DNA from 2 places in the Streptomyces sp. JH34 genome. Region 1 is predicted to be linked to the other one. Evidence: riboswitches for the same ligand, from Rfam matches in the RefSeq annotation. Region 1 holds a riboswitch; the other holds the start of a gene.
What was found. Region 1 has a riboswitch for cyclic di-AMP ahead of LWJ43_RS15260 (M23 family metallopeptidase). Riboswitches for the same ligand answer to the same signal wherever they lie in the genome.
Positions count from the first base shown of each region.

Region 1 (5,406 bases):
CCCACCCCCTGTTCACCGTGCTCTCCGGGATCGGCTTCGGCATCGCCGCGCTCGGCGGCGCGCGTCACCGGGTGCGCCGCGTCGTCCTGCCCCTGGTCGGGCTCGTCCTCGCCATGGGCACGCACGCCCTGTGGAACGGCTCGTCGGCCTTCGGGCCGTACGGGTTCTACCTCGTGTACGGCGCCTTCATGATGCCGTCCTTCGGCCTGGTGACCTGGCTGGCGGTCTCATCGCGCCGGCGGGAGCTGCGCACGCTCTCCACCGAGCTGCCGGTGTACGCGGCGGCCGGCTGGCTGGCCCCCGCCGAGCCGCTCGCCCTGGCCTCGATGCGGGCACGGGGCATGGCGCGTGACATGGCCAGGCACTGGAACAGCCATACGGACCGCGCCCGGGGCAAGGCCGCGGCCCGGGCCGTCGCCGAGTACGAATCGTTCGCGACGTCCCTGGCCATGCTGCGCCGGAGGGCCCGCCACGACGGCGCGGGCCCGGACTTCGCCCTGCGCGAGCAGGAGTTGCTGCACCACCTCTGGCAGCGCCGGGAGATCGCGGGACCGGCCCTGTCGTACGCGGCCCACGCGACGGGCCTGCTACGCGTCCACCGGCCGCCCGTGCCGCCCCCGTTCCCGCGCCACCACCCCCACGGCGGCCCGCCGCCGCGGCAGCTTCCCGCACCGCACCGGCACTACGGGGGCCACAACCCCTACAGGGACAGCCCTTAGGCGGACGGCGAACACCGCCGCCCGCACAGGGGCGTCCGCGCGGGTGGCCTCAGGCGGAGGCCTCGGTCAGCTCCGCGAGCTCCGGCCCGGTCAGCCGCAGGCCGGCCACCGCCACGAGCGCGGGCAGCTGTTCCACCGTGCGCGCGGAGGCGATCGGCGCGACCACGGTGGGCCGGGAGGCGAGCCAGGCGAGGGCGACCGTGGCGATCTCGGCGTCGTGCTCCTGAGCGATCCTGTCGAGCGCCGCGAGCACCTTGCGGCCGCGCTCGGTCTCCAGGTGCTTGCCGGCGCCCTCGGCCCGAGCGCTCTCGACGGCCGTCCCCGGCCGGTACTTGCCGGTGAGGAATCCGGCGGCGAGCGCGAAGTACGGGACCGCGGCGAGACCGGCGGCGGCCGCCGTGTCCTGGAGGGGGCCCTCGTAGGTGTCGCGCGAGACCAGGTTGTAGTGCGGCTGCAGCGCGACATAACGCGCCAGACCCTCGCGCTCGGAGAAGTCCAGGGAGGCCCGGAGGCGCTCGGGGCTGATGTTGGAGGCGGCGATCTCCCGCACCGTCCCTGCCTTCACCAGCTGGTCGAGCGCCGTGATGATCTCCTCGACGGGGACGCTCTCGTCGTCGAAGTGCGTGTAGTACAGATCGATGTGGTCGGTTCCGAGCCGGCGCAGCGACGCCTCGGCCGCCGCCTTGATCGTGGTGGCCGAGAGCCCCTTGTACGAGGGGTGGGCACCGACCTTGGTGGCGATGACGACGTCGTCGCGGCGGGAGCGGGCCGCCAGCCACCTGCCGATGAGAGTCTCCGACTCACCGCCCTCGTTGCCCGGGATCCAGGCGGAGTAGGAGTCGGCGGTGTCGATGAAGTTGCCGCCGGCCGCGACGTACGCGTCGAGGACGGCGAACGTCCGCTCCTCGTCGGCGGTCCAGCCGAAGACGTTGCCGCCGAGGGCGAGGGGAAAGACCTGAAGGCTCGAGGAACCGAGCGGGCGCAAAGACGTCATGCCCAGGGACAACCAGCGGGCGGAGGCAACTATTCCGTTCCGACGGCGCCGCGCCCGGGGCCTCCCGCACGGGCCGCCCGCGCCGGGGCTCTCGATCCGCGGTCCCGGACAGGCCGACGGCCCTGACGTCGGGGGGTTGTGCGTCAGGGCCGCCGGGGTTCTGGTGCGGCGATCGCCGTTGCCGGGCGTCGCGTCCGTACCGGGTCGGGCTCGCGCCGGGCATGTGTGATCCGGTTCGGCCCAGGTGCCCGCGCCACCGGGCCTTCCCGGAACCGGCGCGCGGCCGCGGAACGTGAGACCGAGCGCGGGACCGGACCAGGGGAACGAGCCCAGGACCGGACCCTGAGAGCAAACCCAGGACCGACCGTGGCTCGCGATCCCGGACCGGGCCGGGCATGTGCGCCCCGTCCGGGTCCGACGGGAGGGCCCGGGAGTCAGATCGTGAGGCCCTTGCCGCGGAGCCACGCCATCGGGTCGATGCCCGCGCCGTCCGCGGTGTGGATCTCCAGGTGCAGGTGAGCGCCCGTCACGTTGCCGGTCGCGCCGACACGGCCGATCGTCTGGCCGGTGGTGACCTTCTGGCCCGCGGTCACGTCCATCGAGGACTGGTGGCAGTACCAGACCTCGGTGCCGTCGTCGAGCTCCAGGACCGTGCGGTAGCCGTACGAACCGGAGTAGCCGGCCGACTTCACCGTGCCGCTGTGCACGGCCTTGACCGGGGTCCCGGTCGGGGCCGCGAAGTCCAGCCCGGTGTGGTGGCCGGAGGACCACATCGAACCGGCCTGACCGAAGGTCGAGCTGATGTAGTACGACGAGGTCGGGACGGCGTAGCTGGCTGCGAGCTTGGCGAGGCGCTCGGCCTCCGCCTTCTTCTTCGCCGCCTCTTCGGCCGCCTTCTTCTTGGCGGCTGCCTCGGCCTCGGCCACGCTCTGCTGCTTCGCCGCCTGGGCCGCGGCCGCCTCGACCGCGGCCTTCTCCTCCGCGGCCTTGGCCTCGGCGTCGGCTCCGGCCTGCTGCTGCTCGGCCTGCTGGAGGATCCGGGCGCGCAGCGCCTCGCCCGCGTCGGTGGTCCCCGTCTCCGCCTCGGCTGCGGTGATGCCCGCAGTGGTGAGGGGGGAGGCCGCGGCGACCGTCTCGTGGTCCGAGTCGGAGTCGCCGGACATGAACGCACCCACGCCGGGCAGGGACTTGGCGTCAGGAAGATTGTCCGCGATGGAATCGGGAAGAGAGATGGAGACCGGGGGCTTGCTCTGCGCGGTGGCCATGCCACCCGCGCCGACGGCCGCGATGACCCCGACGCCGAGGACGGTGGAGCTACGGGCGAGGCCGCGCTGCTTGGCTACGCGATGCCGGCCGCGTACGGGACGGATGGACTCCTCGGTGGGGTTCCATTCCTCCCAAGTCCTGCCCTCATCACCGAAGCTGTCGGTCCTGAAGGGTGACGGGGCCTCGGGGGCAGGCTGATTGGACGCCACGTGGGCGCACTCCTTTCCTTCCTTCTCGCCTACCGGGTTAGCTGACGGGTTCGGAGCAGGAAGGTCTCCTACGGACCCCTTCGTCCCTCACGAGACACAGGTGTCCGATTCACCCCATGTAGGTGGTTCCCCGGTTCCCTTGCGGAATTCGGCGCTGCGCACGGTGCCGTCTCTTGCGACGGCGGGTACAACCGCGCTGCGTTATCGAACGTTAATAGACACCCGGGTCCGATTCCAAGCTGTTCCCACAGATCGTTCACGCCCCTGGCCTGGACTTACAGGGGTCAAACGGGCGCAAACGGGCGAGTTGCGTGCGCATGATCCGGCCGCCACTTTCTGACGGTGCGTCAAATGTTATGCGGAGCGGGGTCCTTCGACTACCGACCGTCGCGACCGGTCATTCACTGTCCCGCCGCACGATCTTCACGGTGGTCCGGCGCCCCTGCTGGCCCCTCGCCGGACGGGCCACGGCGAGCAGCGCCAGGTCGTCCGTCGACCGTCCGCCCGTGTGCAGCCGTACGTCGTCGGTGAGCGCGGACAGCAGCTCCTCGGGCCCCGGGAAGAGCCGGCCGCGCAGCCGGTCCGCCGGGTCGTAGAAGACCCCCGCCCCGTCCCGCGCCTCGGAGAGCCCGTCGGTGAACGCCAGGAACATCGCCCCGGCCGGCAGGGTCCACTCGTCGGAACGGTCGGGCCACGCGCCGAGCCCCATCCCGAGGGGCAGGGCGGGCGTGGTCGGCGCCAGTACCTCGAGCGCCCCGTCCGGGTGCAGCACGAGCGGCTCCGGGTGTCCGCGGTTGATGACCCGCAGCGTGTCCGAGCCGACCGGGAGCTCCGCCAGGACGGCGGTGACGAACCCCTCCATGGAGTCGAGCCCGCCCCGCCGCGAGCCCTCCCGGGCCAGCGCCCGCTCAAGCCGCTGGGCCACCCCCTCCAACGACCTCTCCTGCTCGGCGGCCTCCCGGAACGCCCCGATCACCACGGCCACCGCCGCCACGGCGTCCAGCCCCTTGCCCCGGACGTCCCCGACGACCAGGCGCACCCCGTGCGGCGTGTCCGCGACGGCGAACAGGTCGCCGCCGACGAACTCGTCCGCCTGGGCCGCCTCGTACCGCGCCGCGACCAGCATCCCGCCGATCCGGTCCTCGGGCTTCGGCAGCACCGCGCGCATCGCGGTCTCCGCGATGACCCTGGCCGAGGCCAGTTGCTCGTTCCCGCGGCGCACGACGCGGTTGATGACGAGGGAGAGCGCGGCGACGGTCACCAGGGTGAGCAGATCAGTGATCGGTACGACCCCGGCGATCACGCCGTCCGACAACCGGATGGCGAGCACGACGAGGATCGCCGCCGCTGCGACCCGGACGGTGCCGGCCAGCGAGAAGAAGGGGGCGGCGATCAGCGGGGCGGCGGCGAAGAGCGGCACCGCGGTGACCTCGACCGGCGTACTGATGTCGAAGGCCACCCCGAGACAGATCATCAGGGCGGGCAGCGCGCGCACGAACCGCCGGGAACGCGAGTACCCGGCAACGCCCCCTCGCCGTCCGTCCCGCTTCCCCACCTGTGTACTCCCGCCCGGTCCACCCACGGCTGCGGACGGTACCGCGCCCCGCCCCGGCCGCCCGGAGCCGCGCCGGACGGCGGCTCGCCATCGGCCGAAGGGAGGAGCGCGCCGGAGCCCCGCACCCCGGAGGTCAGTCGGAGAGCCGGCGCTGCGCGTAGATCGTCAGTGCATCCCGTACGAAGACGGCAGTTCCGTCTCCGTGGCGATCGTAGTTCCTCCCGAAGCGCGGATCGGCGACGTACGTCTCCCCGAGCCCCGTCACATACGCACGGGTCACCTCGGCCGTCGCCGACAGCCAGGCGCAGTGCCGCCGCGCGATGTCCTGCGCCTCCTCACCGCCGGGCTCCAGGCCGGCCGCCCTGGCCGCCCCGTAGTCCCGGGCGATGTCCTCGTGCACGGCCTGGAAACGGGCGCGCCCGGCCTCGCCCAGGCCACGCCACCACCGGCCGCTCCGTTCGTACGCCTCCCGGCCCCAGCGCTCCGTGACCTCCTCCTCGTACGCCGTGTGATCGAAGCCGTCGAGCACTTCCTCGGCCATGAGTTCCTCTCCTCTCCCGGTCCTGTGGAGAGTGGTCCGCACCGAGGCGATCTGCCGCCCGATGCGCTCCCGCTCCTGCTCCAGCAGCCGCAGATGAGCCCGGAGAGCCGCCGAGGTGTCCC
Region 1 is NZ_JAJSOO010000001.1:3,444,896-3,450,301, forward strand. Features, by position in the region: gene LWJ43_RS15250 (PrsW family intramembrane metalloprotease) at 1-719, shown strand, start outside; gene LWJ43_RS15255 (aldo/keto reductase) at 769-1,713, opposite strand; gene LWJ43_RS15260 (M23 family metallopeptidase) at 2,148-3,188, opposite strand; cyclic di-AMP (ydaO/yuaA leader) riboswitch at 3,200-3,352, opposite strand; gene LWJ43_RS15265 (PP2C family protein-serine/threonine phosphatase) at 3,586-4,743, opposite strand; gene LWJ43_RS15270 (MerR family transcriptional regulator) at 4,877-5,406, opposite strand, start outside.

Region 2 (5,406 bases), 1.9 Mb from region 1:
GTTCGAACTCGGCCAGGAGTGCATCCCGGTGACGCGAAACCGACCCCCTCTCGAACATCTCCCCACCCGACGGTGACGGTCCGAGGTTGTCAAAGATCGCCATCACGGGAGATTTTCCGTCAGATGTGCGACATATCCCCTACAGGGCTTGCACCACCGAACAGATACCCACACGGCGACGACGGAACCGGATTGAGCCGACTACCCACCGAGCATGGCCGAAAACAGCCGCTGCGACGATCATGAAGGAGTGGACCCTTTGCTTGTTCTTGCTCGAATACCCTGACTGACATGCAGAACTGAACAAGCAGACGTCGATTTCACCCAGCTCACCCCATCAGGTGCGAGCAGCAGCGGAAGCGGAGTGCGGACATGTCGCATGTCGAGACCGAGACAGCCGGCCAGCCGGAGTGCTGGCGCCGCGCAGCCGAGGTGGCCGCCCACCGGGAGGCGGCCCTGCCCGTCGCAGGCGAGCGCGTCGCCGTCGTCGGCTGCGGAACCTCGTACTACATGGCGCAGGCGTACGCCTCGCTCCGCGAGGCCTCCGGGCAGGGCGAATCGGACGCGTTCGCCGCCTCGGAGTTCCCTGTCGGGCGCGCGTACGACCGGGTCGTCACGCTGACGCGTTCGGGGACGACGACCGAGGTGCTCGACCTCCTGACCCGGTTGCGGGGCACCGCACGGACCGTCGCGGTGACAGCCGACCCGCGCACTCCGGTGATGGACGCCGCGGACGACGTGGTCGTCCTCGACTTCGCCGACGAGCGGTCCGTGGTCCAGACGAGGTTCGCGACCACCGCACTGACCCTGTTCCGCGCGCACCTCGGGCTGCACACCGAGGACGTCGTCCGGGACGCCGAGGCCGCCCTGGCGGAGCCACTGCCCGAAGGCCTCCTGGCATGCGACCAGTTCAGCTTCCTGGGGCGCGGCTGGACGGTCGGGCTCGCCAACGAGGCAGCGCTCAAGATGAAGGAGGCGTCCCTGTCCTGGACGGAGTCGTACCCGGCGATGGAATACCGTCACGGCCCCATCAGCATCGCCACGGCCGGGACCGCGACCTGGATGTTCGGCACCGCCCCGGAAGGACTGCGGGAGCAGGTGCGGGCCACCGGGGCGCTCTGGGTGGAGAGCGGCCTGGACCCCCTCGCCGACCTCGTCAGGGTCCAGCGCCTGGCGATCGCGCGTGCGGCGGCCCGGGGTCTCGATCCCGATCTGCCGCGTCACCTCACCCGGTCGGTGGTGCTCGGCACGGCCGCCGGGACCTGACGTCTCACGGCATGCCGCGCACCGGGCCGGCGGGCGGCCCGGTGCGCGGCGGTGACCGTGGAGGTCAGGCCTCTTCGAAGTAGGCGTCCAGCGCCTCGTCGAGCTCCGCGGTCCACTTCTTGAGGTCGCTACGGGCCGCCGCCTCGACCTCGGCGTTGAACCAGCGGCGGCTCGACACGTGGACGGTCACGGTGAACCGGCGCCCGAAGCGGCCGGTCGTGACCTCGACCGCGCCGATCTCGGACCAGTCGAACTCCGCCTCCTGGTCGTCGAGCCGGAAGCGGACACCCTCGGCGTCCACCCTGATGGATCCGCGCCGGTCACTGACCTCGAAGACGGGGCCGTCCCCGGCACCGGTCTTCTCGTCGGCACCGGCCTTCTCGTCGGCGTCGCCCTTCTCCTCCACGTCAGGGGAGGCAATGTCGTCGGGGTCCGCGTCGGCGACGGCGGTGACGTCGTCCACGGCCTCGTCCGCCGCCCCTTCGGCGGGCGCTTCCGCGGCTTCGGCGGCCTCGGGCTCCGCGGGCTCGGCCTTCTCCGCTTCCGCCTCCGTCCGCGCGGGGGCAGGGGCCGTCAGGCCGGGGATGTACGCCGGGTCTGTCCCCGCGGCGAACTCGGGCTTGGTCTTCGAATCTATGCGCTGCTCCACGGCGGGCAGTATGGACGACGAACCTGTACGAGACCAGTCACCCTCGCTCCGACGGGCCTGTCGCCGGGGCATCGCCCGCCTCCTCCACCGCGACGCCACTGCACCGCCGCACCGCTGCACCGCTGCCCGCGACACGGCGATCCGACGGCCCGGGCGCGAACGGTCCCGGAGAACGAGAAGCGGGTGGTGCGGGTTCCGCCGAACCCGCACCACCCGTCATCCCTGCCCCTCCGTCACACACCCGGGTGCCGGAGGCTTCGCCTGGTCCAGGACTCAGTAGGCCCCGAAGACGTTGTCGATCGAACCGTACTTGTCCGCGGCGTAGTTGCACGCGGCCGTGATGTTGGCGACCGGGTCGTAGCTGTCCATCGACGTACCGGGCACGTGGTAGGCCTGGAAGGTCGGGTCGATGACCTGGAGCAGCCCCTTGGACGGGACACCGTTGATCGCGTTGATGTCCCAGTCGTTGATCGCCTGGGGGTTGCCCGCGGACTCACGGATGATGTTGCGGTGGATGCCCTCGTAGGTGCCGGGGATGCCGTGCTCCGCCATGACGGCGAGCGACTCCTTGATCCAGCCGTCGAGGTCGTTCGTGTAGCTGACCGGCTCGGCGGCGGGAGTGGCCTCGGTGGCGGCAGGGGCGCCCTCCGCGGCCAGGGAGGTGCTCGTGCGCTCAGAGCGGTCGGCGCGGTCAGCGCTCTTGTCGGCACGGTCGGAGGAGGCGGATGCCTTGGATTCGGCCTTCTCCGCCTTGTCCGCCGACTTGTTGCCGGCCTTGGCGCCGATGGTCAGCTTCAGACCGGGGTGAATCAGGTCCGGGTTTCCACCGACAGCCTTCTGGTTGTCCTCGTAAAGGGCCTTCCAGCCACCGTTGACGGAATGCTCACGAGCGATCTTGGCGAGGGTGTCACCCAAGATCACGGAATAGCTGGTCGACTCGGACTTCTGCGCGGCAATTCCCTTGCCGGTCGCGGCAGTCGACGTCACAGCCTTTGCGACGGCGGGCGACTGGGCCGGGGCCGCGAAGGCGCCGGTCGCACCGATCAGAGGGAGGGCCAGGGCAGCTCCACCCGTGGTCACGGCGATGATGCCGCGTGTGAGCGAACTGGTCCTGAAACGACGGTGCTTACCGTTTTCGGGCATGCTGATTTCCTCTCCGTCGCCTGCGAAGTGAGCTGTCGGGTTCGGGCTGGAGATGCCCGGCCGCACGCGAATGCGACTTCACCCCGAGCCGCTCCGGAAACCGGATCGGCGCTTACTTGGGTCCCCCGCTCCTGCCGTACGAGAAGTGGTCGGGTAATCGGGCGGCGGCAGGATTCGGCGTTCCGCCCGGAGTGATGGTGACCGTAGGCGAGAAATAGGGAAAGGAACAAGCCTGGTTCGGTGATCAAAATTCATTCGCAAGATCAATTCACGGGAATTCATGTAATCCACCGCACACCGCGCCGACCGGTTCTCTTGGCGCAGAAGGGAACCGACCGCCGCTCCCGGGCGTCAGGGCGGCATCAAGTGACCCTGGTCACGGAGTCCGATTCGGGCGATTTGCTCCAGAGCGAAGCGGTTCAGGTCACACGAAATGGCCTTTTATGGATTACAGGATCAAATTCTAAAAACGTATCAAAACGGGCATGCGACTTGTGGGTGGGACCGTCGCGCATACCTGGAACGCCGACGTGGAACCGATCCGCCATGACTGAGAACCCCCACACCTCGGCCCCGCGGATCACCGTCCTGCCCGTCCAGCCCGGGGACCCGCCCTTCCGTGTCGTGGAGATCGACGGCGAGGTCATCGGGAGCGCCACCGCCATGACGGACGTGCTGATCGCCGCCGCGACAGCCGGCATCCCGGTCCACGATCTCGACGACCCGGCCGCCGTCCGGTGGGTGGGGGGCGGCAAGCTCCGCTGGAAGCCGCACTGAGCGGACCGCAGGAAGGCGCCGGCCCGGTGCCGCGCTCCCGGGGCGGACCGCGCCGGGGCACTCGGCGCCCGGATGCCCGGATGCCCGGGACGGACGTTGGCGCGGCTGGTAGAAGGCCGGGGAGCGACGGTCGCCGGGGCCGACCTCCACCGGGGAGAAGGCGAAGGCGGTCCGGACCGGCGCACTTCGTGTCCGGGGACGCCTTCGCCGCCCGTCGTGGAGCCGACGGGCGGCGAAGGCGTGTACGACGTGCGGGGCGGCGGGACGGCCGTCCGGGTGCCGGTGCGCGTCGTACGCCGCGCCGGGACGCTGCTCTGCTCGGGGCTTTCCACGGTGCGGTCCCTGTCCTGAACCGCGCGGGGATGTGCTCCGCAGCAGCAGGATCTGCTCCCCCGGTCCGCAGGACCCGTCCGGCCCGCCCGGTACGCCGGGCGGGCCGCTCGCGTCAGTCCTGGATACGGATGGCGAGGGCGGGGCAGACGGCTGCGGCCTGCTGGACGTCGTCGGCGCGGGCCGACGGCGGCGCGGGATCGAGCAGTACGGCGATGCCGTCGTCGTCCTGGTCGAACACGTCGTCCGCGGCGACCACGCACTGGCCGGACGCCACGCACTTGTCCTGGTCGAGGGTCACTTTCATGAGCACTCCTTCATCGGGGTTCCGTCGTGGGGTGGGGGCCGTGGCCCGGGAGGTCACCAGGCCACGGGCAGTTCGTACACGCCGTACACGGACCCGTCGTGTTTGAACGGCACTTCCTCCAGGCGGGCGTCCAGACGCAGGGTGGGGACGCGCCGGTAGAGGGTGCTGTAGACGACCTGCAGCTCCATGCGGGCCAGCGGCTGCCCGAGGCACTGGTGCACGCCGAAACCGAAGGCCACATGGCGCCGGGCGTCCCGCCCGAGGTCGAGCCGGTCCGGGTCGGTGAAGACCTCGGGGTCGCGGTTGCCGATGTCGTTGGGCACGATGACCCCCTCACCGGCCCGGATCACCTCGCCGCCGATCTCGATGTCCTCGAGGGCCACGCGACGGCGGCCCCCGTGGGTGATGTTGAGGTAGCGCAGCAGTTCCTCGACGGCGCCGGCGACCGCCCTGGGGTCCTCGGTTCCGCGCAGCAGGGCGAGCTGGTCGGGGTGCTCGAGCAGGGCGAGGGTGCCCAGAGCGATCATGTTGGCGGTGGTCTCGTGTCCGGCCAGCAGCAGGAGCACGCCCATCTCCGCCGCCTCCCGGCGGGACAGTTCCCCCGCCTCGACGCGGGTGCCGAGACCTGACAGGAGGTCGTCGGCGGGCCGGGCGATCTTGTGGCCCATCAGCTCGTCCAGATAGCCGGTCAGGTTGGCGTGGGCCGCGCCCCGCTGCTCGGGTGCCGCGCTGCGGCTGATGAGGGTCTTGCTGTTCTCCTGGAAGAAGTCGTGGTCGGTGTAGGGCACTCCGAGCAGTTCGCAGATCACGAGCGAGGGGACGGGGAGGGCGAAGGCCTGGACGAGGTCGGCCCGTGGGGGCCCCGCCAGCATGTCGTCGATCAGACCGTCCACGATCTTCTGGACGGCCGGGCGCATCGCCTCGACCCGCTTGA
Region 2 is NZ_JAJSOO010000001.1:1,590,735-1,596,140, forward strand. Features, by position in the region: gene LWJ43_RS07015 (SIS domain-containing protein) at 373-1,266, shown strand; gene LWJ43_RS07020 (hypothetical protein) at 1,331-1,915, opposite strand; gene LWJ43_RS07025 (transglycosylase SLT domain-containing protein) at 2,189-3,058, opposite strand; cyclic di-AMP (ydaO/yuaA leader) riboswitch at 3,061-3,220, opposite strand; gene LWJ43_RS07030 (hypothetical protein) at 3,605-3,835, shown strand; gene LWJ43_RS07035 (hypothetical protein) at 4,052-4,186, shown strand; gene LWJ43_RS07040 (ferredoxin) at 4,281-4,472, opposite strand; gene LWJ43_RS07045 (cytochrome P450) at 4,526-5,406, opposite strand, start outside.
Region 2: another riboswitch for cyclic di-AMP. It lies ahead of LWJ43_RS07025 (transglycosylase SLT domain-containing protein); the one in region 1 lies ahead of LWJ43_RS15260 (M23 family metallopeptidase).